2 regions of the Cryobacterium sp. TMS1-20-1 genome follow, and region 1 is predicted to be linked to the other one. Evidence: predicted binding sites of a transcription regulator. Region 1 holds the regulator's gene; the other holds the start of a gene.
The links. The regulator HspR, encoded in region 1, represses chaperone genes until heat shock. The targets are predictions, from matches to a motif close to AAGTTGAGTCNNNNNGACTCAACTT.

Region 1 (15,987 bases):
TCAGCGACTTCAAGGAGGGCTCGAGCTCCGTCTTCCTGATCAGCCTCAAGGCCGGCGGATTCGGCCTCAACCTCACCGAGGCCGACTACGTTATTCTGCTGGACCCGTGGTGGAACCCGGCGACCGAGGCACAGGCGGTCGACCGCGTACACCGCATCGGCCAGACCAAGAACGTCATGGTCTACCGATTGGTGTCGAAGGACACCATCGAGGAGAAGGTCATGGCCCTCAAAGCCACCAAGGCCCGCCTGTTCGAAAGCGTTATGACCGATGGTGCCCCGGCCGGCACCGCCCTGACCGCCGCCGACATCCGAGAGCTCCTCGCCTGACCCCCTCCACCCCCTGCGGTCGGGGCCCGGGCCCGGAAAGCGGGCCCATGATAGATCATGGGCCCGCTTCCACAACCTGGGCCCGGGGGATGGCCATCCGTCACCAGAAGTTCACTCGCCACCCCTAGACTGCCCGCGACTCCCCACCCCGCGCTGCAGAAACGGTGACATGTCTAGAACCTTCGATTGGATCGACGCCCGCCTCGCCACGGCGCTCACCCCAAGCCGCCGTCTCACCCTGCAACGACCGCGCACTCTGGCCCTGGGGTTCCTGGGCCTGCACGCGGTCTTTCTCGTCGCGCTCCTCCCGACCATCCTCACCGGCCGGGTGCTCGGTGATCTCCCGCTTTACCGACAATGGGCCGAACTCGGCCTGGGCAACGGTTTCTGGCAGGGCCTCGACGTGGCCTGGGTGTATCCGATCGGGGCCATGCTGCCGATCGCGTTCGCCGGCATCGCCGGGCCGCTGCTCTACCAATTGCTCTGGTTTCTGATGACGGCAGCGCTCAACGCCGTCGCCGTCGGAGCCCTGACCGATTGGGGACGCCGCCGCAGCGGCTACAAGCCGGCCTGGTACTGGTTGCTGTGCTCGTTCCTGCTGAGCCCGGTCGGGCTGTTACGCCTGGAAGGAGTCACCGCACCGATCGTCATCGTCGGCCTCGTGCTGCTCGCGCGTAGACCGGTCATCGCCGCGCTCCTGCTGGCCCTCGCCACCTGGATCAAGGTCTGGCCGGCCGCCGTTTTCCTCGCGGTCGTCACGGTATCGTCGCGAAAACTGACGATGGTCCTGACCGGAGCGGCGTTGTCGGCGGGGGTGGCGGCATCCGTTTGGCTGCTCGATGCTGCGCAGTTTCTCACCGGATTCGTCACCGAACAGACCGACCGTGCGCTGCAGCTCGAGGCTCCGGTCACGACTCCGTGGGTGTGGCTGGCCTCGCTCGGCCAGCACGACACGGTCATCTACGAAAACTTTGCCATCGCGACCCGCGAGGTGAGCGGCCCCGGGGCCGGTCTCGTCGCCTCCCTGATGACCCCGGTCATGTTCGGTGCCATCGCGGCGATCTTCGTGCTGATGGTCATTGCTCAACGTCGACAAGCGGATGCCGCCGAGCTGCTGCTGCTCGGTTCCCTGGCCCTGGTCAGCGCATTCATCATCTTCAACAAGGTCGGGTCGCCGCAATACATGCTCTGGCTGGTGCCGATCGTCGCGGTCGGCGTTGGCCGCAGCTGGGCGGCCTGGCGGGTGCCCGCCGTGCTGATGCTGGCCATTTCAGCATTGACGACGTTGATCTTTCCAATCTTCTACCTGCCCCTGATCGACGGCAACCTATTTTCGTTGCTGCTGCTCACGGCGCGCAACGGGCTGCTCGTCGCACTCGGCGGCTGGTCCATCGTCGCGCTCGCACGGTCGGCCCACACCGCACCGCGGAACGAGGCCGCCGCTGGCGCGCGGCGCGCACTCCCAGTCGGCCAAGGCAGAATAGACGGGTGACCACGACGACGACCTTCGCCCTCATCCGCCACGGCCAGACCGATTGGAACGCCGCCGCGCGCATCCAGGGCGCCACCGATATCCCGCTGAATGACGTGGGGCGCGGTCAGGCAGCGGATGCCGTCGCTCCCCTGAAACGCTACGACTGGGATTTCATCGTCTCGTCCCCGCTCTCCCGTGCTGCGGAAACCGCCGACCTGATCGGCGAGCGGCTCGGCCTCGACACGGCCCGCCGCCTCCCGGCACTGATCGAGCGCAACTACGGGCCGGCCGAGGGTTTGAGCGCTGGCGCCGAACTCGAAGCCCTGCGTTTTCCCGGCGGGTTCCACGGTGCCGAGACCGAACAAGCCGTCGCCGCGCGCGGCATCGATGCCCTGCGCGACCTCGCCCGCGAGCACCCTGGAGCGCGCATCATTGTGGTCGCGCACGGCACGCTCATTCGTTTGAGCCTCGAAAACGCGCTCGACCAGCCCATCGGCAGCATTACGAACGCCTCGCTCAACGTCGTGCAGCACCACCACACACACGCTGATGGATCGACCGCCTGGCAGCTCGACGTTCTGAACGGCGAGCCGCTCGTACGCGCCTGATCGCGCCCGAAGTATCACCGCAGACCAGTGTCTGCCGGTCGTCACCATCCGCTGATCGAGCTTGCCGAGATCGCCGCAGGACCGCCGTAAGCCACCCCGAAAAAGCTAGCGACCGGTCGACACCGTCACCGTGAACTTGGTGTTGCGGCCGACTTGGCGGGTCGAACCGACGATGCGGGTCAGCATCGGACGGTAGCCGAGGTGCGTGTTCCAGACCGTCCACAGTTCGCCACCGGGCGCAAGCACTCGGGCCGCGTCGATGAACAGCTTCTCGGCCAGGCCCGCGTGCACGGATGCGCCGATGTGAAAGGGCGGGTTGAGCAGAATCAGGTCGGCGGAGTCATCAGCCTGGCCGGACAGGCCATCGGCCCGCACGACGGTGACCCGTTCGGCGAGCGCGTTGGCGTCGACGGTGGCACGAGCGGATGCCACGGCAACGGCCGACTGGTCCGTCGCGAGCACCCGCAGCAGGGGTCGCTGCGCCGCGAGCGCCGCGGCGAGCACGCCGGTGCCGCAGCCGAGGTCGATGGCGCGCTCGGCATCGGGCTTCATCCGGTCGAGCACCTCGAGCAGCGCCCGGGTGCCGATGTCGATGCTCGTTCCGGCGAACACTCCGCCGTGGCCGCGCACCACGAGGTCGAAGTCCTCGTGCTTCTCGCTGTGCGGCCAGTCGGTCGTCGACGTGGTGAGCGGCGAGGAGGCGATGAGCACACGGGACTTCTGGCGAGCCGGGCGCACGTTGAGGGCGCCGAAGTGACGGCGCAGCACCTCGTTCATGCTCACGGTCATGTGCTTGATGCGGCCGCCGGCGAAGACGATCACGTCGGGGGCGGCGTACTTGGCGATGGCGCCGGCGATCTCATCGAGGGCGTCGAGGCTTTTGGGCAGCTGCAGCAGCACGACGTGGGCGTCGGCCAGTAGCTCCTCGCCGAGCGGAAGGGAGCGGTAGGCATCCGTCAGATTGACGCCGGAGGCGTTGCTGTCAAGCGCGTACTCGCCCGAGAGGGCGTCCTGATAGACGCGAATGCCGCGGGCATCGTGCAGTGCGGCGGCGCCGAGGGTGAGGGCGCCATAGCGGTCCTCGAGCACGACGACTCCACCGCTGCGGTAGGCGGCGATCGCACCGGCGGCCTCATCGAGGATGAGCCGGTCGCTGGCGTCGACGGCGAACAGGTTCTCGGCCTCGATGTCGGGGCGACGTCGCACCCGATCGAAGTCGAAGTCGTTGGTGTTCCGCAGCGCGGACTGGTCGTGCGTGCCCGATTCGGACATGGTTCCCCCTGAAAGTGGTGCCGGTGCAACCAGTTCGTGCTGTGAAAGCGAAACGTGGAGCTAGGTGTTGTAGAACTACATGTGGTCTCGCGGCCGCCAGATGACAATCTGGTTGCTGCGTCTGGTGCGGGTGCCCGCCTTCATCGAAATGACGTCGCCGGCCGAGCCAGCCGCGAAAACGCGGCGGCCCGGACGGTTCAGCAATTCGTCGGCGAGCGTCGATTCCAACTCGCGCAGACGTTTTTCGAGCCCGCGCACGTGATCCTCGAGTTCGAGGATACGACGGATGCCTTCCAGACTCACACCTTCTGAGCCCAAGAACGCAATTTCACGGAGCTTTGCCACGTCGAGCATGGAGTAGCGACGGCTCTTTCCGGGGGTGCGCTCCGGGCTGACCAGGCCCAGGCGATCGTATTGGCGCAGGGTTTGCGGGTGCATTCCCGCAAGCTCTGCTGCCGTGGAAATCACGAAAACCCGGGTGGTCTCGTCCATGACTAGCCCTTCGCTCGCGCGATCAGTTCATCACGCGGATTTTCCTTGGGCAGTGCCTCGGCAAAGGCTGCGAGCTTTTCTTCCGCATCCTTCGACAGGTGTGACGGTACAGCGACCTGCACGATGGCGAGCAGGTCGCCGGCGCCCTTCGCCGTGGTGACGCCGCGACCCTTGACCCGCAGCACGCGTCCTCCGGGAGTGCCGGGGGCCACGCGCAGTTTGACCGGGGCACCACCGAGAGTGGGCACCTCGATCGTCGCACCGAGACTCGCCTCGACGAAGGTGACCGGGACGGTCACCCGCAGGTTGAGACCGTCCCGTTCGAACACCGGGTGCTTGCGCACGGTGATCGTCAGCACGATATCGCCGGTTTCTCCGCCGTCGGGGCTGGGCTGGCCCTTGCCGCGCAGGCGAATCTTCTGCCCGTCGGCGACGCCGGCTGGCACCTTGACCTTGATCGGCCGGCCGTCCTGGGTCTGCAGACTGATCTGGTCGCCCTGGGTAGCCGTGATGAAGTCGATGGTCGTCGACGCGATCACATCGCGGCCTCGGGTAGGTGCGCCCGATCCGCGGTAGCCGCCGGTGGGGTTGCCGAAGCCGCCGCCACCGCCGCCACCTCTGCCGAACATACCCCCGAGGATATCGTCGAAGCCACCCTGCTCGAAGGTATAACTTTGCTGACGGCTTCCGCCGCCGAACATGCCTCCGAAGGCGTCCTCAAAGCCACCGCTCTGGGCCCGGCCGCCGGGCGCGGCGAACCGCGCCCCACTGCCCATGGCCCGCACGGCATCGTATTCCTTGCGCTGCGCGGCATCGCCCAACACCGAGTGCGCCTCGCTCAGTTCCTTGAACTTCGCCTCGGCGGCGGGGTTCCCCGGGTTGGAATCCGGGTGGTACTTACGCGCGAGCTTGCGGTACGCCTTCTTCAACTCGGCCGGCGTGACATCTTTCGATACCCCGAGAACCTTGTAGAAGTCCTTGTCAAACCAATCCTGGCTAGCCATCGCTCGGTACCTGAACGACGACCTTGGCCGCGCGCAGCAGCGTGGAGCCGAGGTAGTACCCCGTCTCCGCGACGTCGCCGACGGTTTCCACGTCGACCGCTGCACTCGGCTGCTGGAAGATCGCCTCGTGCATGGTCGGGTCGAAGGGTTCGCCGACCGTGCCGAACGAGGTCAGCCCGAGCCGTTCAACGCTCGAACGCAGTTTGGCTGCGATCGTGGCGAAGGCCGAGTCAGGCACGAGATCGCCGTGCTTCTCAGCACGGTAGATGTCGTCCAGTACCGGAATAAGCACCTTGACGATATCCCCGGTCACGCGCTCTTTCTCGATGGCCCGGTTGGCTTCGGTGCGCCGACGATAGTTGGCGTACTCGGCCGTCACGCGCTTGAGGTCGGCGAGGTGTTCGCTCGTCGGCTCAGCAACTTCGCGTTCCGCCGCGTCCAGAATGTCCTGAACGGTCAGTTCGTCTTCTTCGATCCCGTCGGCCGTACCGTCGGCTACAGCACTGTCAGGTTCAGAAGCGGATGCTGCATCAGCAGCGGCCGCGCCCGCGGCGGCGGTGCCGTCATCGGGCACCCCCGCAGCGGACGCGTCGTTGTCTGGATGTTTCTTGTCAGCCATGGTTGCGGCCTACTTCTTCTTCTCGTCTTCGTCGTCGTCAACAACCTCGGCGTCGACAACGTCTTCGTCCTTGTTCTCTTCGGCAGGAGCCTCGTCGGTGCTGGTCTCATCAGCGCCGGCTGCGGCATCCGCCTGGCTGGACTTGTAGATGGCTTCGCCGAGCTTGCCCTGGCTTTCGTTGAGCTTGTCAAACGCGGTCTTCACCGCGTCGTCGTCGTCGCCGGCGAGAGCGGACTTGAGGGCGTCGACATCAGCCTGCACCTCATTCTTCACGTCCTCGGGGAGCTTGTCGACGTTGTCCTTGATCAGCTTCTCGATCGAGTAGGCGAGCTGCTCGGCCGTGTTGCGGGTCTCGGCGACTTCGCGCAGACGCTTGTCTTCTGCGGCGTGCTCTTCACCCTCGCGCACCATGCGCTCGATGTCTTCCTTCGCGAGCGAAGAACCGCCCGTGATGGTCATCGACTGCTCGGTTCCGGTGCCCTTGTCCTTGGCGGACACGTGCACGATGCCGTTGGCGTCGATGTCGAAGGTGACCTCGACCTGCGGGATTCCGCGCGGCGCCGGCGCGATGCCGGTGAGCTCGAAGGTTCCGAGGTTCTTGTTGTCGCGGGTGAACTCACGCTCGCCCTGGAAGACCTGGATCGCAACGGACGGCTGGTTGTCGTCGGCCGTGGTGAAGGTTTCGCTGCGCTTGGTCGGGATGGCCGTGTTGCGCTCGATCAGGCGAGTCATGATGCCGCCCTTGGTTTCGATGCCGAGGCTCAGCGGGGTGACGTCGATGAGCAGAACGTCCTTGCGCTCGCCCTTCAGCACGCCGGCCTGCAGTGCGGCGCCGACGGCGACGACCTCGTCCGGGTTGACGCCCTTGTTCGGGTCCTTGCCGCCGGTCTCGCTCTTGACGAGCTCGTAGACGGCGGGCATCCGGGTGGAACCACCGACGAGAACGACGTGGGCGATGTCACCGACCTTGACGCCGGCCTCACGAATGACGTCCTGGAAGGGCTTCTTGGTGCGGTCGAGCAGGTCCTCAGTCATCTTCTCGAACTGGGCGCGGGTGAGCGTCTCGTCGAGGTTGGCCGGGCCGTTTTCGGTCAGCGACAGGTAGGGCAGCTGGATGCTCGTCGACATGCTCGAGGAGAGTTCCTTCTTGGCCTGCTCAGCGGCTTCTTTGAGGCGCTGCTTGGCGATCTTGTCCTTGGACACGTCAACGCCGGTGGTCTCCTTGAAGCGCTTGATCAGGTGATCAACGATGCGCTGGTCCCAGTCGTCGCCGCCGAGGCGGTTGTCGCCGGCGGTCGAGCGCACCTGGATGGTGGAGAAGTCGTCGTCCTTGCCCACCTCGAGCAGCGACACGTCAAAGGTTCCGCCTCCGAGGTCGAAGACCAGGATGAGCTCGTCTTCCTTGCCCTTGTCGAGACCGTAGGCCAGCGCGGCGGCGGTCGGCTCGTTGATAATGCGCAAGACGTTGAGTCCGGCAATCTCGCCGGCCTCCTTCGTGGCCTGACGCTCGGCGTCGTTGAAGTACGCCGGCACGGTCACGACGGCGTCGCTGACCTTCTCGCCCAGGTACTGCTCGGCGTCACGCTTGAGTTTGGCGAGGATACGCGCGCTGATCTCCTGCGGGGTGTACTTCTTGTCGTCGATCGCGACGGTCCAGTCAGTGCCCATGTGGCGCTTGACGCTGGAGATGGTGCGGTCGACGTTGGTCACGTTCTGGCGCTTGGCGGTTTCTCCAACGAGAACTTCGCCGTCCTTGGTGAATGCGACCACCGAGGGGGTGGTGCGCAAGCCCTCAGCGTTGGCGATGACGGTGGGTTCTCCACCTTCGAGCACGGACACCACCGAGTTTGTGGTTCCGAGGTCAATACCTACTGCACGAGCCATCTGGGTTGTTCTCCTTCAATCATGTGCGAAACGAACTGCTAAGTAATCTCAAGACTTGAGCCTCGATGGCTCAAGTATTCCAGAGCCGTTTCGTCCCTGTCAATTTCTGCGGCTGAAAGTTGAGTGTGAGTGGCTCAACTTTCAAAGCGGATGCCGCTGGTCGGCAAATCCGGATATTTACCCCGGGGCAGTAGATTGTGCACATGACCGAGACTGTCGCCGTAGACGCGGGTGCCCCTCCAACGCGTGGTCGGGTGGCGGCCTGGGCATTCTGGGACTGGGGGTCGGCGGCCTTCAACGCGGTCGTTACGACGTTCGTCTTCAGTGTCTACCTCACCGGTTCAGCGTTCGGCGACGAAGCCGTCGTTTCCGCGCAACTGGGCTGGGCCCTCGCCATAGCCGGACTCCTAGTCGCCGTGCTGGCACCGATCACGGGGCAGCGCTCCGACACCTCCGGCCGGCGCAAATTCTGGCTGGGGGCCAATACCTTCGCCGTCGTCGGCCTCACCACAGCGATGTTTTTCGTTGAGGCCAGCCCCAGCTATCTGTTGCTCGGGCTCCTGCTGCTCGCGGCCGGAAATGTGTTCTTCGAGTTCGCCAGCGTCAACTACAACGCGATGCTCGGCCAGGTATCGACTCCCCGCACCATCGGCAAGGTCAGCGGCTTCGGCTGGGGCATGGGGTATCTGGGCGGCATCGTGCTGTTGCTCATCGTCTACTTCGGTTTCATCGCTCCCGAGGTGGGGTTGTTCGGCGTGACCAGCGAGAACGGCTTGGCCGTGCGGGTCACCATGTTGGTGGCCGCCGCCTGGTTCGGGCTCTTCGCGCTGCCGCTATTGCTGCGCGTCCCTGAGTACCGCGCCCCCGCCGCCGAACGGCGAGTCAAGGTCGGCTTCTTCCAGAGCTACGTCGTGCTCGCCCGCGACGTCAAACGCCTCTGGACCACGAGCCGGCAGACCGTCTACTTTCTGCTGGCGAGCGCTATTTTTCGCGACGGCCTGGCCGGCGTGTTCACCTTCGGCGGCGTGCTGGCGGCATCCGTTTTCGGCTTCTCACCGGGGGAAGTCATTATTTTCGCCATCGCCGCCAACGTGGTGGCCGGCATCGCCACCATGGCGGTCGGGGTGCTCGACGACCGCCTGGGCGCGAAGCCGGTGATCGTGACGGCCCTGGTGGGCCTGCTCGTGAGCGGCATGCTGGTCTTCCTGCTGCACGACGGCGGCCAGATCGTGTTCTGGACCGCAGGCCTCGCCCTATGTCTGTTCGTCGGGCCGGCCCAATCTGGCAGTCGCACCTTTCTCGCCCGACTCATTCCGGCCGGGCGCGAGGGCGAGGTGTTCGGGCTCTACGCCACGACCGGCCGCGCCGTGAGCTTTCTGGCACCCACCGCCTTCGCCGTCTTCGTGTCGATCTTCGGCGCCACCTACTGGGGAATTCTCGGCATCATGCTCGTGCTGCTGCTCGGCCTGCTCCTCCTCCTGCCGGTCAAGGCATCCCAGCAGCAGATCGTCTAGCGCGGGGTTCCGCGCCAGTTCTGGCTGGTGCGATGACCGGTAACGGGCGCGGTGAGCGGATGCCGGCGCGCGCGTCAGGCGTTGAGGCTACTTGCTAGCATTGCCGAGAGTGTGTGGTTCAGCAATTCATCAGGGCTTTTGCTTCTCGCACGTCACAATCCCGGCATCGCCGCCGGCGCATGGCTCAACGCTCAACGACAGCTTTCGGAAAGAAGACATCGTGCTCCGTATCGGCATTCTGGGTGCGTCAGGAATCGCCCCCGCAGCAGTCATCCAGCCGGCCAGCCGGCGAGAAGACGTTGCCGTTGTGGCCGTCGCCTCGCGCCGCGCATCAACCGCCGCCGCCTACGCAGCAACTCACGGCATTCAACGTTCCTACGACGACTACCGCGCGTTGCTGGCCGACCCCGACATCGACCTGGTTTACAACTCCCTGCCCCCGTCCGAACACGCCGAGTGGTCCATCGCGGCACTCGAAGCCGGCAAGGATGTTTTGTGCGAAAAGCCGTTCGCCATGAACGCGATGCAGGCCGAGCGGATGCTGAAAGCGGCCGATGCCACCGGCCGGCGGCTCATCGAGGCCTTCCACGACCGCTACCACCCGCTCAGCCTCGAAATCGATGCCCTGGTCGCCTCGAAGCGATTGGGCGACATCGTCTCGCTGCGCGCGGATTTCTCGGTCAGCAATGCTTTCGAGCCGAGCGGCATCCGTCACGATCCGAAACTCGGCGGTGGGGCGCTGATGGACCTGGGCTGTTATCCGCTGCACTGGGTTCGCGCACTGATGAATGAGGAGCCCACCGTCGTCAGCGCGATCGCCGCAACGAACCCACTCGGCGCTGACAGCAGCATTGACACGGAGCTACGCTTCCCGTCGGGGACAACCGCGCGCATCACGGCGAGCATGGATGCCGGCCCGACCGAGATATCAACACTCGACATCGTGGGCACCCTCGGCACTCTGCACGTGAACAATCTCGTCTTTCCCTCCGCGGGCCACAGCATCAGCGAAACCATCGACGGGATAACCCGCGTGAGCACCGTGCGCGGCTGGACCACCTACGATCACCAGCTCGAAGCGATCATCGTGGGCCTGAAGAATCACACGGCGCTGCCCACGGAGGGCGCTGACTCGCTGAACAATATGATCGCCATCGATGCCATCTACGCCGCGGCCGGACTCGATCGAAGCTTCGTCTAGGAAAGCCCGGCAGCTCCGCGCTGAGTTTCTCCCTCCACCGGGAACCTGTCTCAAAGGTAGGATCTCTCCATGGCTGTGACCGACGAAGCGATCCTCAAGATCAAGGACATGATCTTGTCCGGTGAGATCAAACCCCGGGACAAGCTCCCCCCGGAGAAGGAGCTGAGCGAGCGGCTGGGGCTCTCGCGCAGTTCTCTCCGGGAAGCCGTCAAGGCGCTGGAGGTGATCCGTGTGCTCGACGTGCGGCGAGGCGACGGAACCTACGTCACGAGCCTCGAGCCACGTCTGCTGCTGGAAGCGATGACCTTCATCACCGATCTGCACACGGACTCATCCATCCTGGAGCTGTTCGCGGTGCGCCGCATTCTGGAGCCGGCCGCAGCGGCACTGGCCGCCGTACGGATGAGCCCCCAGGAGCTGGCCGAGTTGCGGGCGCTTCTGGAACTGGTGAACGAGTCGACCGATGTCGAGGGTCTGGTGGCGGCAGACATCCACTTTCACGGCGCCATCGCGGCGGCGGCCGGAAATACCTATCTGGCGAGTCTGATCGACTCGCTGTCGAGCCACACGATTCGCGCCCGGATCTGGCGCGGACTCACCCAGGAACACTCCGTCGAACGCACACTGGCCGAACACAAGGCGATCGCCGACGCCCTGGAACGCCACGACGCAGACCTCGCGCAGGCCCTGACCACCGTACACATCTCGGGAATCGAACAGTGGCTGCGCGACGCGGTGGCCGCTGCCTGAGGCGGACTAGGCTCCCTGCAAACCGCGCGCAACGGCCGCCTCGAACTCCTCGCTCGAACGGTCGCTCACATCGTGGTGCAACACCGCCAGGATGACCGCCGGTGCGGCCGTGAAATACGGCACGCCCACCGCGGCGAGCGCCACGATCGCGTCCGGCGTGCGCAGGCTCGCTGCCAACACATCGGTGCCGGACCCGGCCACGACGGCCGTCATCACCGCTATCTCGGCGATACCGTCCAGGCCGCTGTCCTGCATCCGCCCGAGGTACGGCGCGATATAGCGCACGCCCAGAGTCGCCGCCATCAGCGCCTGGGCCGGCGAATAGACCGCGGTCAGCAGCACCGGCGCACCCGCTCTGCTCAGCTCGGCGGCGACGACGAACCCTTCGCGTGTGGCGGGGACCTTGACGACGACCTCGGGTCCGAGCGCCAGTATTCCCTCGGCGGTGCGGAGCAGTGCGCCGCGGCTCTCACCCCAGGCCTGGAAGAAGACTTCGTGTGCGCCCTCCGCGATCCAGCGCGCATACAGTTCCGGGGCATCCGCAACCGAGCGGTCAGCCCGCTCGAGAATCGTGGGGTTCGTCGTCACGCCGTGCACGAGCCCATCACGAAGCAACTCGCCGACCTCGTCGGCTTCTGCACTGTCAACATACAAGCGACGTTCTCGGCTCATGTGGGAGCTTCCTTTCGATCCGCCGGCTCTGGCTGATACTCGACAGTAGCAACGAAACACTGGGATCTGTCCCGACCTGTCCGGTAATGTAATTACACGTCAAAGCGACGCCAGCGGTGCGAAAGGAAAAAATGAGCCAGACAGAGTCGTCGGCACCCCCATCCGGTGGAGTCCTGATCGTGGGGAGCATCACGGCCGACCTCACTACGTTTTCGCACCGTCTTCCCGCTCGGGGCGAGACCATTCTGGGGGATGAATTCACGCTCGTGCTGGGCGGGAAGGGCGCCAACCAGGCGATAGCCGCGGCCCTCGCCGGGAGCTCGGCACACATGGTCTCGTGCGTGGGCACCGATCTATTCTCGCCACTGTTGACCGAAGGTATGCAGAGCGCCGGGGTCAACACCGAGCACGTTCGTCGAGTCTCCGGACCCAGCGGAATCGCCCACATCCGGGTTGATGATTCCGGCGAGAATGACATTGTCATGGTGCCCCTCGCGAATTCCTCCCTCAGCGAAGCGCAGATCGATGCGGCGTTCAGTGCCCGGGCCGGGTCATCGACGGTGCTGTTGACCCAGCTTGAGATTCCGTGGGCACTCACGCAGTATTCGATTCGAAAAGGGCACGAGGCCGGACTCACCGTGATCCTCGACCCGGCCCCCGCGACCGTGCTCGACGATGCGATCTGGCCGCTCATCGACATCGTGACACCGAACGAGACCGAGGCCAGGCTGCTGACCGGCATAGTCGTGACCGACCTCGAATCCGCCACCGCCGCGGGACGATGGTTCGTCGACCGGGGCGTTCGCTACGCGCTGATCACCATGGCGGCGGCAGGCGCGCTCCTGGTGTCTGCAACCGAGATCAAACATTTCGACGCGATTCCCGTTCAGTCTGTTGACACAACGGCAGCAGGGGACGCCTTCGCCGGATACCTCGGTGCGGCCCTCGCCCTCGGCCACGACCTGCCGGATGCCATCGGCCGCGCCATGGCCGCCGGCGCACTCACCGTGACCAAGCGCGGCGCCTCACCCAGCCTCCCCTCGCGCGCTGACGTCGAGACTCTGCTCACTCGCCACACCGCTATGCGCGCGACGAAAGCCTGACCGATGACCAAACAGACGCACGCCACTAACCTCGATCCGCACAACCCGCCGGGAATCGATCGCCAGGCGGCGACGCCCATGTATCACCAGCTCAAGAACCGCATCCTCGACGATATTGCCAGTCAGGGATTGCGGGCCGGCGACATCCTTCCGGGCGAGCACCGGTTATGCGAGCAGTTCCAGGTTTCGCGCACGGTCGTGCGGCAGGCGCTGGCCCAGCTCGAGTACCAGGGGGTGATCGAACGAGTCAAAGGCAAAGGCACATTCGTCGCGCGTCAGAAGGTGCCGGAAAGCCTCGTGCACACGCTGACCGGTTTATACGAAGAAGTCGCCGCCCGCGGGGGGCACGTTCGCAGCGAGGTGCGCCGACAGGAGATCATCGAGGCAGACGACGACGTTGCCGATTCGCTCGCAGTGCCGCCGCGATCGCCGGTCGTCGTGATCGAACGGCTGCGCTATGTCGACGAAGAACCGTGGTCCTGGACCACAACGTATTTGCCGCACGATATCGGGTTGCTGGTTTTGCAGGAAGACCTTCGAGATCAATCGCTCTATGCGCTGCTGGCCAACCACGGAGTTCGCGCGGTACGCGGTGTTCGGTCCGCTGAAGCAGCATCCGCCGATCGCGCGCAGGCGGCACTGCTGAAGGTCGGAATCGGCCGGGCCCTGCTCGTGCTGCGCAGCATTAGCTATGACGAAAACGAACAGCCGATGGAGTATTTCATTGCCCATCACCGCGGTGACCGCAGTCGTTTCGAGTTTCAGCTGAGTGCGTCGTCCGCCACCCAGAGCACGGCAGCGCTGCGCCATACCGGGATCCCCGCCGCGGAGGCCGCTGCTACGACGGATGAATACAACCTGTAATTACACGTGACATGTAATTACAGGTTACGCTGAACCGGCAGCACCGCCGCTGCCGCTGAGCCAGGAGACGACGTGTCTGATTACTCCGAACTGCCCGTTTTGCCCATGAGTATCCGTTTCGATCACGCTGCCGGCACCCTCCGCCCCGCCGGACCGACTCTCACCAGGCGCATGTCTGACCTCGAAGGCCTGTTCCTCGACCAGGATGCCTGGCGCTCGGCCCTCGCCGACGGCGACCCGATCGTCTACTCGGTCGTGTCGAGCCGCGTCCCGGAAATCGACCGCGAGCTTCCCCAATCGATCACGACCATTCAGCCCGGCGTCACCGGCTGTGAATTCTGGATGACCAAGGGCCACCAGCACCCCAACCATCAGGGAGAAATCTACCTCGGCATTTCGGGCAGCGGCGGCCTGCTCATGTTTGACGGAACCAGCACAAACTGGGTGGACATGGCCCCAGGCACCATCGGCTACATTCCCCCGGGCTGGGCCCACCGCAGCGTCAATGTCGGCAAGGAACCGTATTCGTTCCTCGCCGTCTACCCCGGCGGCGCGGGTCATGACTATGGCTGGGTACTCGAGCACGGTCTCGGCCAGCGAGTATGCACAGAGAACGACGGTGTTGTCTTTCGGGATTACTTCACGGGCGCCCGGCCGTGATCATCTCGCACGACCTCGGCACCACCGGGAACAAGGCATCCCTGCACCGCGACGATGGACGGCTTGTGACCTCCGTCACCGTGAGCTACAGCGCCCGCTTCGCCGACAACGGCGTCGCGGAGCAGAACCCCGACGACTGGTGGCGGGCGGTCGTGGAAGCTACCCGGGGTCTGCTCGCGCGGTCCGGCACCGACCCGGCACAGGTGACCGGCCTGGTGGTGAGCGGCCAGATGATGAGCGCGGTGCTGCTGGATGCCGCGTACCGGCCCGTTCGTGCCGCGCTCATCTGGGCCGATACCCGCAGCACGGCCCAGACCGAACATCTCGAACGCGTCATCGGCCAGGATCGGGCGTACGCGTTGACGGGGCATCGCCTCAACCCCACGTACTCGCTGGAAAAAATCATGTGGGTTCGCGACAACGAGCCCGAGACATTTTCGCGGGTTCGCCACTTCTGTTTGGCGAAAGACTTCGTGGTCCAGCGACTCACCGGGCGTCTGGTCACCGATCGCTCCGACGCCTCCGCCACGAACGCCTACGATCAAACCCGCGGCGAGTGGTCGACGGAGATGCTGGAGGCTGCCGGTCTTGACGCTCGTCTCTTCCCCGACATCCTTGACGCCACCGCCGTCGTCGGCACCCTCACCCCCGAAGCGGCACGCGAGACCGGATTGGCGGTCACCACTCGCGTTGTGCTCGGCGGCGGCGACGGCCCGATTGCGGCGGTCGGTGCGGGCATCGTGGCACCCGAAGACGGTGCCTACGTGTGTTTGGGGACCTCGTCCTGGATTTCCTTCGCAAGTGCCGCGCCGGTGCACGACCCGCTGCAGCGAACCATGACCTTCGACCATGTGGTTCCCGGCCAGTACGTGCCCACGGCAACGATGCAGGCCGGCGGCGGCGCCCTGGCCTGGGTGTCGGAACTGCTCCACCCGCAGCCTTCCAGCACAGACCTCGCCGCCCTGGTCTCCGCAGCATCAACGGCGTCGGCGTCGTCCAGTGGTCTCTACTTTTTGCCGTATCTGCTCGGCGAGCGCTCGCCCTACTGGAATTCAGATGCCGCCGGATCCTTCATCGGAATCAACCGTCACCACGGACGCGCCGAAATGACGCGGGCCGTTCTCGAGGGCGTCGCCTTCAACTTGTTCACCTGCTTGCAGGCCTTCCGGGACTCGGGCTCCGCCATCGAGCGCGTTGATGCGATCGGCGGCGGGGCCGCCAGTGATGCCTGGCTGCAGATCCTCGCGGACGTCTGGGGAATCCCCGTGCGACGACGCACCATCGTGGAAGAGGCCAACAGTCTCGGCGCCGCAGTCACGGCGGCAGTCGGGCTTGGACTCGTCGATGACTTCGGGGCGGCTCGCGGCCTCTCGGAGGTGTCCGCGGAGTTCTCCCCCGACCGTGATCGTCACGCCGAGTACCTCGACCGCCATGCCGTTTTCGTCGAGGGCTATGAGTGCCTCCAACCGTGGTTCGCCACCCGGGCAGGGCGCTGATGGGCACCGTTCTGGTCACCAGTCGGTCCTTTTCGTCGGGCAACA
Region 2 (15,987 bases), on a different contig from region 1:
ACTGAGGAGCCCATCTGGCCGCGAGGAGGCAATGCCGACTTGTGCTGCCTGCACTGCTGGTTTCCCATGCCAATGCCAACCATCGACTTGACTGGGAGACCCCGAGAGTGACCAGCACCACAGTGACAACTGAGTCGGCCAGCCCTCGTCGACGCCGGAGATCCGCCGTGGCCCTGACCATCGCCGCGATTCTCGCCTTCACGACTCTCTTCGCATACCCGGCTCAGGCGGTCGTTGACGACGTCACCATCGTGGGCCAAGTCATTGTAGGTGAAACGCTCACGATCGCGTTGACAGACGCGGTCCCAGTCGGGAACACCTCAGCTCTGAACACGTCATACCAGTGGCAGCGCGGCTGGGCTGGCTCCGAGGATTTTACCAACATCACCGGCGCAACTGCGAATAGCTACACGGTGACGGGTGCCGATGAGTGGCACACCGTGCGGATCAGGGTGAACGTGACAAGGAACAATCCCATTAGTCGGACCCGCTTTTACAGCGATTGGACCCCAACTGTCGTAGCGGCCGCACTGCCGGCCCTGCCGGAAGGAACCGCATCGATCAGCGGTGCACCCATCGTCGGCGGCGTCGTCACGGTCGCCGCGACCGGCTGGCCAGAAGGAACAACGCTCGGATACCAGTGGGGCTGGCGTGATGGTGAGTTGACAGGCGACATCGGCGGCGCCACGGAGAGCACCTTCACCGTGCCGACCAATCTCGTGGGCAGGTCGCTCGAGGCCACGGTTTCCGCCAGCAATGCCAACTTCAATCCCTCCTCCGCCGTCGTGGTCGCGACCATGGACACGGCCATCACCGCGCTCCAGCTGCCAGCGGCGGCCGCACCGGTTAGCGACTCCGCAGGGTTGGACGCCTATCTGGCGACCGGGGGCGTCCCCGTCGCAGCGCAAACATCCGCTGGCCTGCCGACCGGTTCGCTCAACCAGGACGAGTCCCACCCGGCCACCTTCAGTTGGGGTTCCGCTGACTCGTTTGTCGACGTGTACGCCTACTCCACACCGGTTCTCGTCGGTACCTTTCCCGTCGTCAATGGTCAGGTGCCGATTGTTCTCAGCAGCGACCTGCTCATGGCTCTCGCCGCCGGTTCACACACGCTCGTTGTCTCGGGTCAGTCCTCTGGCACCGTGCAGACCATCGCGTTCAGCATCGCGGCCGTCGCTGCGGCCCCCACCGAACCGGTCGACACAACTGTGGACCCACCGGTGGTAACCATCGTTGGCAAGAGCGTTGTCGGCGAAACCCTCACCGCCGACGAGGGGACCTGGGACGCGGATACCGCGTACACCTACCAGTGGTTCAAAATCCAGATGGAGCCGTGGGTTGAAACTCCCATTGACAGCGCTACCGGCGCGTCCTACGAACTGACCGACGCCGATCTGGGCTTCGCCTACCGGCTCATGGTGACCGGCATCTTGGGCACGTCACGATTCTCCGTGAGCAGCCCTGCGACCAATGCGGTCGTCGAAGCACCGCGACTGGCCCTCGAAGCCGGCACTGCGTCCATCTCTGGAACCCCCGTCGTCGGCAACGAGCTGACCGCAAACTCCACGGGCTGGCCGACTGGTACGGCTCTTACCTACGAATGGTTCTACAGCGGCGGCCAGTTCGGCGGCAGCATCGACGGTGCAACGTCGAGCGCGTACACCGTGACCGATGAGTTCGTCGGACTGACCATCGGCTTCATCGTCACCGGCACCCTCAGCGGTTTCGAATCATCGACTGCTTCCAGCACGACGGATGCGCTCGTCACCGCCCCGAAAGCCACAGCGGCTGCCGCTCCGGTCGCCGACTCGACCGCCCTGGCCGCATTCCTCACCATCGCCGGCGTCGAAACCGGCACGCAGGAATCCGCTGGCCTGCCGACCGGTTCACTCGCACCCGGCCAGGGCTACACGGCCAACTTGGCTTGGTTCTCGGGCGATTCCTTCGTTGACGTGTACGCCTACTCGACCCCGGTTCTGGTCGGAACCTTCGCCGTCGTCAACGGTGAAGTTCGGGTGACGCTGAGCAGCGCCATGCTCAGCGCCCTCGGCGCCGGTGCGCACACGCTCGTCATCACCGGTCAGTCGTCCGGCGACGTGCGTGCCGTCGCATTCAGCCTCCATGCTTTGGCCTCTGCATCTGCATCTGTCTCTGCTTCAGCTTCAGCAGCCGCGCTCGCCTCGACCGGCTTCGCCACCGCCGTGCCATTCACGGCTGCAACGCTGCTGCTCATGCTCGGTGCCACGCTGGTCGTCGCGCGACGTCATCGTCGCGCGACGTCGCGAGCGTAATTAGGTAGCAAAGAAGGGGCACGGCCTCCCGGCCGTGCCCCTTCTGCATGCCCGCGCTGCCGAATCCGGCTCGCGCGGTTGACGTGCCAGGCGCGGGTACAGCATCCGCTGGCGTCTGGCGGTGTTGCTGGCGTCAGCGCCCGCCGTCGCACTGCGCCGCCGCCCGCGCTACCGTGAAGTCACGCACAACGAAGGGGCGGGCATGCTCGACATTCGGGGAGTCACCAAGAGCTACGGAACCCGGCAGGTGCTCAGTGACGTGAGTTTCACCGTCCGGGACGGCCGCATGACCGGCTTTGTCGGCGCGAACGGCGCCGGCAAAACCACCACAATGCGCATCATTCTCGGTGTGTTGTCGCCCGACACGGGCACCGTGCTCATCGACGGGATTCCGGTTACCGCGAGTGATCGCCGCCGGTTCGGCTACATGCCCGAGGAGCGTGGCCTCTACCCGAAAATGAAGGTCGCCGAGCAACTCGTCTACCTGGCCCGCTTGCACGGGCTGTCGCCGGCATCCGCTCGCCGCAACACGACCAATCTGCTGGAGCAGCTCGGCCTCGGCGAACGGGCCGGCGATACCGTCGAGTCGCTGTCGCTCGGCAACCAGCAGCGCGCCCAGATCGCCGCCGCGCTCGTGCACGACCCCGAGTTTCTCGTGCTCGACGAGCCGTTTTCCGGCCTTGACCCGCTCGCCGTCGAGGTGGTCATGAGCGTTCTCGCGGGTTACGCGGCGCAGGGCGCGCCCGTGCTGTTCTCGTCGCACCAGCTTGACATCGTCGAACGGCTCTGCAACGACCTCGTTATCATCGCCGAGGGTGAAATTCGCGCCAACGGCTCCGGCGAGGCCTTGCGCGACCAACACGGTCGCCCCCGGTTTGAGATTCGTACCGCGGGCGACATCAGCTGGATCCGTTCGCAGCCCGGCATCACCGTCGTCGACTTCGACGGCGATTACGCCGAATTCGAGGCAGAAACGGATGCCGCCAGCCAGGCGGTCCTGCAGCACGCGATCACGCTCGGCGCCGTTCACACCTTCAGCCAGCAGAGACCCAGTCTCGCCACCATCTTCAAGGAGGTCATCGCATGAGCAACGCCACCCGCCCGGTGCACACCGCGCCCACCTTCGCCCAGAGTGTCTGGCTGGTTTCCAACCGCGAGATCGCGGCGCGGCTGCGCAGCAAATCGTTTCTGATCGCGACCGGCATTTTGCTGCTCATCTCGATGGGCTCCGTCATCGTCGGCAGCATGATGAGCCAGAACACCAGCCTGACCAAGGTCGCCGTGGTCGGCACCGCGATCAGCGTCGTCGAGCAGACGCAAGCCTTCGACATCGTGGAAGCATCCAGTGCCGAAGACGCCGAGGCGCTCGTGCGCGATGGCACGGTCGATGCGGCCGTTGTGCCGTCGACGAATCCCGCTTCCTTGCTCGGCATCACCGTGATCGCGCTCGATTCGGCGCCGGGCGAGGTTCTCGGCGCGCTCAGCGTGAACCCCGAACTTGCGATTCTCGAACCGGCCGAGCAGGACGGTTTTCTTGCGTACCTCGTGGCGATCGGCTTTGGAATCATCTTTCTCATGTCCGCGACAACCTTTGGCGCCACGATCGCGCAGAGCGTCGTCGAAGAGAAGCAGACCCGCATCGTGGAGATTCTCCTGTCAACGATTTCGGTGCGGGCCCTGCTCGCCGGCAAGGTGCTCGGCAACAGCCTGATGGCGTTCGCGCAGATCGTCTCGATCGGCTTGTTGGTCTCGATCGGCTTGGCGGTGACCGGGCAACGGGTGCTACTGGCCGACGTCGGCCCGGCGATCGTGTGGTTCGCCGTGTTCTTCGCCTTCGGCTTCGTGCTGCTCGCCGCCCTCTACGCGGCCACGGCATCGATGGTGTCCCGGCAGGAAGACGTGGGATCAGCGACCTCGCCGGTGTTGTTCCTCGTCATGATCCCGTATTTCATGGTGGTTTTCTTCAACGACAACCCACTCGTGCTGGCGATCATGTCGTACGTGCCATTCTCAGCGCCGGTCGGGATGCCGGTGCGCATCTTCCTGGGCCAGGCCGAATGGTGGGAGCCGGTGCTCTCGCTCGTCGTGCTCGCCCTGTCGACGATGGTGGTGATTCTGATCGGGTCGCGCATCTACTCGAACGCGCTGCTGCGTATGGGCGCCCGCGTCTCCCTGCGCGAGGCTCTGCACAAGTAGCGGCATCCACTTCGTGCAGACGGCCAGACGAATGCGGGAGGATGGAGGGGTGACCCAACTCCATGATCTTTCGTCCCGCGGTTTCGCCTCCGACAATTACTCCGGCATTCATCCGGAGATTCTGGAGGCGATGACCCGGGCCAATGGCGCCCACCAGGTCGCCTACGGTGAAGACGTCTACACGGCCCGGCTACAAGAGGTCTTCGTCGAACAGTTCGGCGCTGGCGTTGAAGCGTTCCCCGTTTTCAATGGCACCGGCGCCAACGTCACCGGGCTGCAGTCAATGCTGCCACGCTGGGGCGCCGTGATCTGCTCGGCCACCGCGCACATTCACACTGACGAGGGCGGCGCCCCTGAACATGTCGGCGGCTTAAAGCTGCTGCCGGTCGTGACCCCCGACGGCAAGCTGACCCCGGAGCTGATCGACCAGGAGGCCTGGGGCTGGGGCGATGAGCACCGCGCCCAGCCGCTCGTCGTGTCGATCACCCAGACCACCGAGCTCGGCACCGCGTACACCGTCGACGAGGTGCGCGCCATCGCCGATCACGCCCACTCCAAGGGCATGACGCTGCACATGGACGGCGCCCGCATCTCCAACGCTGCCGCCAGCCTGGGCGTGCCGCTGCGCGCGTTCACCCGCGACGCCGGCGTCGACGTGCTCAGCTTCGGCGGCACCAAGAACGGCATGATGCTCGGTGAGTGCATCGTGGTACTGAACCCATCGGCATCCACTGGTCTGAAATTTCTGCGCAAGTCCAACATGCAGCTCTCCAGCAAGATGCGGTTCGTCTCGGCGCAGCTCATCGCGCTGCTCGACGGCGATCTGTGGCTGCGCAACGCCAGCCACGCCAATGCCATGGCGGCTCGGCTGCGCGGCGCGCTCGAGACCGAACTCGCCCAGGGAACCATCACCGGCCTCAACTTCAGCCAGGCCACCCAGGCCAACGCCATCTTCGCCACCCTGCCCGACGGTGTCGCCGACCGGCTGCGCGAATCCTTTCGCTTCTACGACTGGGATGCGTCCAAGAACGAGGTGCGCTGGATGTGCGGCTTCGACACGACCGAAGACGACATCGACCAGTTCATCGCCGCCATCACCCGAGAACTGTCATGACCTTCAAGGATCAGCCCTGGCTCGCCTCTTACGCGCCCGGCGTGCCCGGCACCATCGACGAGACCACCGAAACCCTCACCGAGATGATCGAGGCCTCGGTCGAGACCTTCGCGTCGAACATTGCCTTGGATTTCTTCGGCGCCACGACCACCTTTGAGCAGCTCGGTGAGCAGATCTCCCGAGCCGCCAACGGCCTGCGCAAGCTCGGCGTGAGCCCGGGTGACCGAGTGGCCCTCGTGCTGCCGAACTGCCCTCAGCACGTCGTGGCGTTCTACGCGGTGCTGCGCCTCGGCGCCATCGTGGTTGAGCACAATCCGCTCTACACCGACCGCGAGCTGCGCCACCAGTTTGAAGACCACGGCGCCAAGGTCGCGATCGTCTGGGACAAGGTCTACGACGCCGTCCGTGCTTTTCCCAGAGATATGGGCATAACGGATGTCGTCACCATCGACCTCACGCGCGCCATGCCGTTGTCGAAACGGCTGGCCCTCAAGCTGCCCATCAGGAAGGCCCGGGACGCTCGCGCCTCCCTCACCGCCGGGCCCGGAAAGGGCGCGATCAGCTGGGACTCCCTCGTCGGAACCCGCAAGCTGCATGCCTCGCATCAGCGCCCACTGCTCGGGGACACCGCCGTTTTGCAGTACACGAGCGGCACGACCGGCACCCCCAAGGGCGCCATTCTGAGTCACTACAACCTGCGCGCCAACGCCGCCCAGGGCTCCGCCTGGGTGGCGGGCCTGCGGCCCGGCGAGGAAACCGTGTACGGCGTGCTGCCCATGTTCCACGCCTACGGCCTCACGCTGTGCCTCACCTTTGCGATGAGCATCGGTGCCCGCCTCGTGCTGTTTCCCAAGTTCGATGAGAAGCTCGTGCTCGACGCCACCAAGCACGCACCGCCCACCTTCCTGCCGGCGGTGCCGCCGATCTACGACCGTCTGGTCACGGCCGCTGCGAAGAAGAAGGTGAGTCTCGCCGGCATCCGTTTTGCTATTTCTGGTGCCATGAACCTGCCGGTGTCGATCGTGGAGCGCTGGGAGAGCGCGACCGGTGGGCTGTTGGTCGAGGGCTACGGCATGACCGAGGCGTCGCCGATCGTGGCCGGCAACCCGATCGGCCCGAGCCGCCGCCCCGGAACGGTCGGCGTGCCGTTTCCGAGCACCGACATTCGCGTGGTCGACCCGGAGGACCCGACGGTTGAGCGCGGCTTCGAGGAGGAGGGCGAGCTGCTTGTGCGCGGTCCGCAGGTGTTCTCGGGCTATTGGGGCCGCCCGAGCGAGACCGCCCAGGTGCTGCTGCCCGGCGGCTGGCTGCGCACCGGCGATATCGTGCGGGTCTCCGCCGACGGCTTCATCACCGTCGTCGACCGGATGAAGGAACTCATCATCACCGGCGGATTCAACGTGTCGCCGTCTGAGGTCGAAGAAGCCCTGCTCTCGCACCCCGACATCGTTGATGCTGCCGCGATCGGTCTGCCGAGCGCGAACGGCGGCGAAGACGTCGTGGCCGTGGTCGTATTGGCTGCCGGCGCCGAACTCGACGTGGCCGCGGTGCGCGAGTACTGCCGCACCCGGCTCTCGGCATACAAGGTGCCGCGCCGCATCGTCGAGGTCGACGACCTGCCGCGCAGCCTCCTCGGCAAGGTGCTGCGCCGCGAGGTGCGGGGCCGGCTGCAGGGCAAGTAGACCGGTCGGGCTCCGTCGGCGAGCAACATCCAGCCGGCTCGGTTCATTGTTGCCCGCAGCGGCTCGGCGAGCTTTGCGAAGATCAACGATGCTCTCATGGGCTTCAACAAGGCGTAGGCCGACACGGCATCCGTTCTGATCGTCAGCGTGGAGAAGCTGTTGATCGATGCGACCCGCGAGATCCCGTGGGCACGCTACGACCTCGGTCAGGCCGTTGCCCACCTGTCGATCCCGGCCCAGTCCGACGGACTACACACCCACCAGATGGGCGGATTCGATGGTGCAGCCCTCGCCGCAGCGTTCAACCTCACCGAGGACCAGGCCGTCGTCACCGTCACCGCGCTGGGAGTGCTGGGCAATGCCGACGATCTCACCGCCGAGCTGCGCGAACGCGAAGTTGCCCCGCGCAGCCGCACGCCGCTCACCGAACTGCTGCTCGTCAACGACTAGCTCGCAGCGCGTGGCCCACGGAGTAACAGCGTCGGAACCAACGAACCGACAATGATCAGGGCCGTGAGCCACGCGAGATGTACGTCGAGCGGGAACGGCCAATACATGGTCACCCCCACGCCGGCAAGGGTGACAATGAGTGCCCCCAGGGCCGGCCCCCACACTCTCCGCCACGCCACTACCAAGGCGGCGGCCGGTAGCCAGTAGGCGACTTGGCTGCCCGCGCCCATGGCCCGAACCATGTCGGCCGGTGCCAGCAGAAACGACACGGCGTCGACCCAGGGCCCGAAGAACATCGCGGCGCAGTGAAAAACCAGGGCAAGCCCGCTGACGAACGCCACCACAGCCCACAGCCATCCCACGCGCACCGAACGTTCTCGCAGCAGCGGGTGCCCCACCACGAGCCGCAGAATCGCGGCGGCGATGGCGAAGGCCAGTAGCCCTCCCCAGAGGAACGGTTGGTTCACAATTGTCCCTCCAGAGCGGGCCAGACGGTGGGTCAGGGGCGGAGCAGCACCTTGATGGCGCGGCGCTCGTCCATCGCGGCGTAGGCCTCGGCCACCTCGGCCAGCGGCAGCTGCAGGTCGAACACCCGGCCCGGGTTGATCTGGCCGGAGAGAACCTCGGGCAGCAACTCCTCGACATAGCTGCGAACGGATGCGACACCACCGTTCACGCCCACGTTTGTTCCAAACAGGGTGCGGATCGGCAGTTCGGCGCCGCCGTTGGGTACCCCGACGTAGCCGACCATTCCGCCGGGGCGAGCCGATCGGATGGCCTGATCCATGGATTCCTGGGTTCCGACGCACTCGAGCACGTAGTCAGCGCCGACGCCGTCGAACAGGGCCTGCACGGCGGCAACGCCCTCATCGCCGCGCGCCTCGATAATGTCAGTCGCACCGAATTCGCGGGCGACGGCCTGGCGGTCGGCGTGGCGGGACATGGCCACGATGCGGCTCGCGCCGAGGCGCTTGCTCGCGAGAATGGCGCAGAGTCCAACAGCTCCGTCACCGACGACGACCACGGTGCTGCCCGGTTCCACGCCGGCCGAGACGGCCGCGTGGTGTCCGGTGCCCATGACGTCGGCGAGGGTGAGCAGGCTCGGAACGAGGTCATCGCTCGGAACTGTCGGCGTGGCAACGAGCGAACCGTCGGCGTGGGGAACACGCACCCGCTCGCCCTGGGCTCCGTCGGCGAATCCGCCGAGCTGGTCGTCCGCGCCCCACCAGCCGCCGTTGAGGCAGGAGGTGCTCACACCGTTCTGACAGTTGACGCAGGTGCCGTCGCAGTCGTAGAAGGGCGCAATGACGAAGTCACCGACCTTGACGGTCGAGACGTCGGGACCGATGGCTTCGACGATGCCGACGAATTCATGGCCGATCCGGTGCGGTTCCTCGGTGGGGGCGATACCCCGGTACGGCCACAGGTCTGACCCGCAGACGCAGGCCGCAGTCACGCGAACAATGGCGTCACCACCGGTCGAGAGTACGGGTTCGGGAACTTCTTCGAGGCGAACATCCCGTTCGCCATAAATCACAGTTGCGAGCATGAATTAAGCGTAACCCGCGACTCTGGACATCTCCCTTTTACACGCGAGAGCGGGAATCGGCTAGAGCAGGTCCTCCTCGAGGGGAACGTCCAACAGCGTGGGGGCGGATTCGACGGTGAGCGAGTCCCCGTCGGCTTCCAGACTCACGAGCACCGTGTCGCCGTCGCGAATCTCCCCGGAGAGCAGCGCCCGCGCCAGGCGGTCGTCGATCTCACGCTGCATGAGGCGTCGCAACGGACGCGCACCGTAGATCGGGTCATAGCCGCGTTCGGCCAGCCAGCGGCGGGCATCCGGTGTCACTGCCAGCTCGAGCCGGCGCTCCGCCAGACGCTTCTGCAGCCGGTCAACGTCGAGTTCAACGATCTCACCGAGCTCATCGGTGGTAAGCGAGGAGAACACCACGATGTCGTCGAGCCGGTTGACGAACTCGGGCTTGAAGGCCTGCCGCACGAGGCCTTGCACGGCCTGTTCCTTCTGCTCCACCGACAGGGTCGGATCGACCAGAAACTGCGAACCGAGGTTCGAGGTGAGCACGAGGATCGTATTGCGAAAGTCCACCGTGCGACCCTGGCCATCGGTCAGCCGACCGTCGTCGAGCACCTGCAACAGCACGTCGAATACCTCGGGATGCGCCTTCTCCACCTCGTCGAACAGAATCACCGAGTGCGGGCGACGCCGCACGGCCTCGGTGAGCTGCCCACCCTGCTCGTAACCGACGTAGCCCGGAGGCGCTCCGACCAGGCGCGATACCGAGAACTTCTCGCCGTACTCGCTCATGTCGATGCGCACCATGGCTTTTTCATCGTCGAATAGAAACTCGGCGAGCGCCTTGGCGAGCTCGGTCTTGCCGACGCCGGTCGGGCCGAGAAAGAGGAAGGATCCGGTCGGCCGGTCGGGGTCGGAGATCCCGGCGCGTGAACGCCGCACGGCGTCGGCGACCGAGCGAACTGCCCGCTTCTGCCCGATCAGGCGGTGGCCGAGCTCATTTTCAAGGTTCAGCAGCTTGTCGGTTTCGCCCTGCAGCAGCCGGCCGACCGGAATGCCGGTCCAGGCGGCGACGACAGCGGCGATGTCCTCGCTCGTGACCTGGTCGTTGACCATCCGGGGTCCGACTGATTCTTCTTTTTCGGCGTCGGCGAGCGCGCGTTCCATCACCGGAATATCCCCATAGAGCAGCCGGGAGGCCTTTTCGAGGTCGCCTTCCCGCTGAGCCCGGTCGGATTCGATGCGCGCGGTGTCCAGCCGCTCGCGCAGTTCGCCGACCCGGTTGAGCGAGGCCCGCTCGGCGTCCCAGCGCGCCTGCAGTTCCCCCAGGTTCGCCTGGCGCTCCGAGAGGTCGCTGCGCAGTTTTACCAAACGTGCTTTCGACGCGTCGTCTTTCTCCTTCTTCAACGCCAGTTCTTCGAGCTTGAGCCGGTCGACGCTGCGCCGCAGCTCGTCGATCTCCACCGGAGAGGAGTCGATCTCCATGCGCAGCCGGCTCGCGGCCTCATCGATCAAGTCGATGGCTTTGTCGGGCAGCTGACGGGCGGTGATATACCGATTCGAGAGGGATGCCGCAGCCACGAGGGCAGAATCGGCGATTGTCACCTTGTGGTGGGCTTCGTAGCGTTCCTTGAGCCCGCGCAGAATGGCGACGGTGTCTTCGACCGAGGGTTCGCCGACGAGCACCGGCTGAAAACGGCGCTCGAGCGCGGCATCCTTTTCAATGAATTCGCGGTACTCGTTGAGGGTCGTAGCGCCGATCAGGCGTAGTTCGCCGCGGGCAAGCATGGGCTTGAGCATGTTGCTGGCCGCGACGGAGCCCTCGCCGCCGCCCGCGCCCATGAGCGTGTGCAGTTCGTCGACGAAGGTGATGATCGCTCCGTCGGCGTCATTGATCTCCTTGAGCACGGCCTTGAGCCGTTCCTCGAACTCGCCGCGATACTTGGCGCCAGCCACGAGGGCGGCCAGGTCGAGCGAGACCAGCTGTTTGTCCTTGAGCGAGTCGGCCACGTCACCGGCCACGATGCGCTGGGCCAGTCCCTCGACCACGGCGGTCTTGCCGACGCCGGGTTCGCCGATCAAGACCGGGTTGTTCTTGGTGCGCCGGGTGAGCACCTGGCTGATCCGGCGAATCTCGGCGTCGCGCCCGATCACCGGGTCGAGCTTGCCGCTGCGGGCGATGTCGGTGAGGTTCACCCCGTAGAGCTCGAGGGCCGTCTTGGCGTCTTGCTGCGGTGGTCGCTGACCGGCTTGCATGAGCTGTCTCCTCTAAAGTTGAGCCTTGCTGGCTCAAGTTTAGTCCCCCCGGGCCAACCGCCGAAATAGGTCGCCGAAAATTACAAAACTGAACAACTTGTGCGATGAAGCCCGCTTAACACCAGTCAGATAGTGCAGTTTGTGACGTGCTGATTGGTCGAATTGTCAAACTTCTGCTGCATCACTACGCTCTGAACCAGACCCGTCATTGCCGACGCTTTACTCGACGCGCATGTCTGGCATACCCGTCCCGAGTTGAGGTTGAAAAGTTATGGTGCAGCAACGCGAAGCCATCAGCAGACTGCCCGCGTACAAGCAGGGCGCCGCAGCGGGCGATTCCGGAGCGTTCAAGCTTTCCTCGAACGAGAACCCGTTTGCGCCGCTCGCCTCGGTGACCGAGGCAATCGCATCCGCTCTCGGGGAGATTCATCTGTACCCGAGCATGGCCGTCGCCGAAGTCACCGACCGTATTGCGGCCCGGTTCGACGTCTCGAGCGACAACGTGGCCTTCGGTGCCGGGTCGGTCGAGGTGCTATCCCAGATCATCCACGCGAGCGCCGGGGCCGGTGACGAGGTCATCTTCGCCTGGCGGTCATTCGAGGCTTACCCGATTCTGGTGCAGGTCGCCGGTGCGACGCCGGTGCCGGTCGCGCTCACGAGCGATGAGTGCCACGATCTGAACGCTATGGCCGATGCCATCACCGCGCAGACGCGACTGATTTTGGTCTGCAACCCCAACAACCCGACCGGCGCCTTCGTCACCAGCGAGGAACTGCACGCGTTTCTGGCCCGGGTCCCCGAGAACGTGCTGGTCGTCGTCGACGAGGCCTACGTGCACTTCAACCGTGACGCCTCCTCCGCTGTTGGCATTGATTTCTTTCGCCGTTACCCCAACGTGGCCGTGCTGCACACCTTCTCCAAGGCCTATGGCCTGGCCGGCCTGCGCATCGGCTACGCGATCGCACCGACCGCTGTTGCCGCGAACCTGCGCCGGGTGGCCCTGCCGTTCGGCGTAACCGCGCTCGCCCAGCGCGCGGCCCTCGCCTCCCTCGACGCGGAGGCCGAGCTGACCGTGCGCATCGACCAGATCGTCGCCGAACGCACCCGGGTGCTCGGGTCATTGCAGGCGAGCGGATGGCGCGTAACCGACTCGCAGGGAAACTTCGTCTGGCTCCGCACCGGCGACGACACCGACCGGGTGAACGCTGCGTTCATCGCCGAAGGCATCCTGGCCCGCGCTTTCCCCGGCGAAGGCCTGCGCGTGACGATCGGCACGGCCGAGCAGAACGACCGCTTCCTGGTCGCCGCCGCGGCAGCCCTGGCGCCAGCCACCGTCTAGCACCCCCTCACCGTTCGGCCGCAGGTTCCCGCGCGCCGAAGCAGCATGAATTCAAAGGAGAATTTCCCAGCATGAAGCACACCAAATCCCTGTCAGCCCTCGCCCTCGTTGCCGCCGGCGCCCTCACCCTCAACGGCTGCGCGGCCAGCGAGCCGACAGCATCCGCTTCAGACGACCTGATCACGATCGGCATCAGCCAGATCGTGCAACACCAGGCGCTCGACGACGCCCGCGAGGGTTTCAAGCAGGCCTTCGCTGACGCCGGCTACGTCGAGGGCACCGACATTGAGTTCGACGAGCAGAACGCGCAGGGCGAGCAGGCCACCGCGAGCACCATCGCCGCGAAGTTCGCCGCCGACAAGGTCGACCTCGTGCTCGCGATCGCCACGCCCACCGCGCAGGCCGCCGCTCAGACCATCACCGACATTCCCGTGCTGTTCACCGCCGTGACCGAGCCGAAGGAAGCCGGACTGGTCGAGAGCTGGGAGAAGCCGGGCAGCAACATCACCGGCACCAGCGACCTGAACCCGGTCAAGGAGCAGCTCGAACTGATTCAGGAGATTCTGCCGGACGCCCAGTCGGTCGGCATTATCTACAGCTCGGGCGAGGTCAACTCCGACGTGCAGGTTGAACTCGCCAAGGAGGCAGCCGACGACCTCGGCCTGACCATCAAGGAAGCCACCGTCACCAACTCGAGCGAGGTCGCCCAGGCCACCGAGTCGCTCGGCGACGTCGACGCCATCTACATTCCCACCGACAACCGCGTCACCGAGGGCCTCGAAGCCGTCATCCAGTATTCCGAGGCCAACCAGATTCCGCTGTTCGGCGCCGAAAACGGCCAGGTCGAACGTGGCGCCATCGCGACCTACGGCATCAGCTACACCGACCTCGGCTACCAGACCGGCCAGATGGCCATCCGCATCCTGGAAGACGGCGAAGACCCCGCCGACATGCCGGTCGAGACCCTCGACACGATCGAGTTCATCCTCAACCCGGCCGCTGCCGAGCGGATGGGAGTGACCCTCACCGAGGAACTCATCGCCAAGGCCGACCGAATCATCGAGTAGAAGGACTACCCAGATGAATGCGGCTCTCGAACTCGGCCTGCTCTACGGAATCATGGCGTTGGGTGTCTACCTGACGTTTCGAATCCTCAACTTTCCCGACCTCACGGTCGACGGAAGTTTCACGACCGGGGCCGCGGTTGCCGCGTCGCTCATTATCAATGGTGTGCCGGCTCCCCTCGCCACCCTCGCCGGGGCGGCGTCGGGAGCGGTGGCCGGCCTGGTCACCGGTGTGCTGTACACCAAGGGCCGCATCGACGGCCTGCTCGCCGGCATCCTCACCATGATCGCCCTGTGGTCGATCAATCTGCGCATCATGGGCAAATCCAACCTGCCGCTCTTGCGGGAGGACACCCTGATGACGCCGCTGCGTGACGCCGGCCTGCTCGGCGGGGCCTGGAGCATCCTGATCTTCGCCGTCGCCGCCCTGGTCATCAAGTTCGCCATCGACTGGTTTCTCAGCACCGACCTCGGCCTGTCGATTCAGGCGACCGGCAATAACGAGCAGATGATCCGCAGCCTCGGCGTCAACACGCACCGCACCACGATTCTCACCCTCGCGATCTCGAACGGGCTCGTCGCCCTCTGCGGCGCACTCATCGCTCAGTACCAGGGCTTCGCCGATGTCAGCATGGGCATCGGCCTCATTCTGGTCGGACTCGCCTCGGTCATCGTCGGTCAGGCCGTCTTCGGCCGGCGCACCATTTTTCTCGCCTCGCTCGCCGTCATCGGCGGAGCCGTCATCTACCGCCTGGTGATCTTCTTCGCTCTCGGCGCCGGGCTCAATCCGAACGACATGAAGCTCATCTCGGCGCTGCTCGTCGTCGCCGCCCTGCTGCTGCCGCGCTGGGGCTTCCTGAAACGCGTGCCCTCGCTGCGCGAGATGCGTTCCGCCGCCGCAGTGAAAGCGAACTAGGAGTCTCATGCTGCTCATTCAGAACATCACCAAGACCTTCTTTCCCGGCACGGTCAACGAACGCGTCGCCCTCAACGACGTGTCACTGCAGCTGAACACCGGTGATTTCGTCACCGTTATCGGCAGCAACGGCGCCGGAAAATCCACCCTGCTCAATATGATCAGCGGCAAGCTGCCGATCGATTCCGGCGACCTGTCGATCGACGGCAGTTCCGTCAAGCGGATGCCCGACTACGCGCGAGCCGCGTACGTCGGCCGCGTGTTTCAGGACCCGATGGCCGGAACCGCGCCCGACCTGAGCATCGAGCAGAACCTCGCGCTCGCGCTGCGCCGCGGTCAGCCTCGCGGGCTCGCCTGGGGTGTCACCCACAAACGTCGGGCGTTCTTTCGCGAGGAGTTGCTCTCGCTCGAGCTCGGCCTTGAAAACCGACTCAAGGCTCGGGTCGGGCTGCTTTCCGGCGGCCAGCGGCAGGCGCTGTCGCTGCTCATGGCGAGCTTCACCCAGCCGCGCATCCTGCTGCTCGACGAGCACACCGCCGCCCTCGACCCGCAGCGGGCCGAATTGGTCACGACGCTCACTGAAAGCATCGTCGCCAAGCACCATCTCACCACGCTCATGGTCACACACAATATGGAACAGGCGCTGCGCCTCGGCAACCGGCTCATCATGATGCACGAGGGCCAGATCATTCTCGACGTCGACGCCGAGCGCAAGGCCACCATGACGGTGCCCGACCTGCTCGCCGAGTTCGCGAAGATCAAGGGCGCGTCCCTCGACGACCGGGCGCTGCTCGGGTAATTTGCGACGGCAAGGAGCGCCGGTTCGGCCCTGCGGAATTGCGCAGGCCGGGCGGCGCTTCGTGGGTCAGGGACTCAATCGCGGCTGGCTCGGCGGCGTCTGAGCCGGACAGGCGGTCTATAACGACCTTGGTGACGACGAGCAGGCTGTGGTCCGGTTGGACCTCCAGCGCATCTTCACTGGCACACCATTTTGAGCGGATGCAGTCCACCATAGTGAACACCACTCGTCACACACGAAGACGGTATGACGGGTTATACTTGGATCATGAAGACTGCGATCTCGGTTCCCGATGGCGATTTCGAGCGCTTCGAGCGCATCGCGGGCAAGCACGGCATGAACCGGT

Region 2: a site for HspR is predicted at 11,539-11,563, ahead of E3O45_RS05420 (ATP-dependent Clp protease ATP-binding subunit). Genes of this name have one in related genera too.

What each region holds. Positions count from the first base shown of each region.
Region 1 covers NZ_SOGF01000051.1:7,832-23,818, forward strand. The annotation lists gene E3O45_RS10635 (DEAD/DEAH box helicase) at 1-329, shown strand, start outside; gene E3O45_RS10640 (glycosyltransferase 87 family protein) at 499-1,821, shown strand; gene E3O45_RS10645 (histidine phosphatase family protein) at 1,818-2,411, shown strand; gene E3O45_RS10650 (class I SAM-dependent methyltransferase) at 2,517-3,683, opposite strand; gene E3O45_RS10655 (heat shock protein transcriptional repressor HspR) at 3,759-4,175, opposite strand; gene E3O45_RS10660 (DnaJ C-terminal domain-containing protein) at 4,178-5,179, opposite strand; gene E3O45_RS10665 (nucleotide exchange factor GrpE) at 5,172-5,798, opposite strand; gene dnaK (molecular chaperone DnaK) at 5,808-7,682, opposite strand; gene E3O45_RS10675 (MFS transporter) at 7,886-9,196, shown strand; gene E3O45_RS10680 (Gfo/Idh/MocA family protein) at 9,417-10,397, shown strand; gene E3O45_RS10685 (FadR/GntR family transcriptional regulator) at 10,467-11,147, shown strand; gene E3O45_RS10690 (transaldolase family protein) at 11,154-11,819, opposite strand; gene E3O45_RS10695 (ribokinase) at 11,951-12,922, shown strand; gene E3O45_RS10700 (GntR family transcriptional regulator) at 12,926-13,786, shown strand; gene E3O45_RS10705 (glucose-6-phosphate isomerase family protein) at 13,859-14,446, shown strand; gene xylB (xylulokinase) at 14,443-15,942, shown strand; gene E3O45_RS10715 (NAD(P)-dependent oxidoreductase) at 15,942-15,987, shown strand, end outside.
Region 2 covers NZ_SOGF01000024.1:95,988-111,974, forward strand. The annotation lists gene E3O45_RS05380 (hypothetical protein) at 168-2,291, shown strand; gene E3O45_RS05385 (ABC transporter ATP-binding protein) at 2,494-3,378, shown strand; gene E3O45_RS05390 (ABC transporter permease) at 3,375-4,487, shown strand; gene E3O45_RS05395 (low specificity L-threonine aldolase) at 4,519-5,601, shown strand; gene E3O45_RS05400 (long-chain-fatty-acid--CoA ligase) at 5,598-7,283, shown strand; gene E3O45_RS05405 (nitroreductase family protein) at 7,419-7,733, shown strand; gene E3O45_RS05410 (hypothetical protein) at 7,730-8,200, opposite strand; gene E3O45_RS05415 (zinc-dependent alcohol dehydrogenase family protein) at 8,233-9,282, opposite strand; gene E3O45_RS05420 (ATP-dependent Clp protease ATP-binding subunit) at 9,343-11,523, opposite strand; gene hisC (histidinol-phosphate transaminase) at 11,795-12,862, shown strand; gene E3O45_RS05430 (ABC transporter substrate-binding protein) at 12,934-13,929, shown strand; gene E3O45_RS05435 (ABC transporter permease) at 13,943-14,842, shown strand; gene E3O45_RS05440 (ABC transporter ATP-binding protein) at 14,850-15,641, shown strand; gene E3O45_RS05445 (CopG family transcriptional regulator) at 15,909-15,987, shown strand, end outside.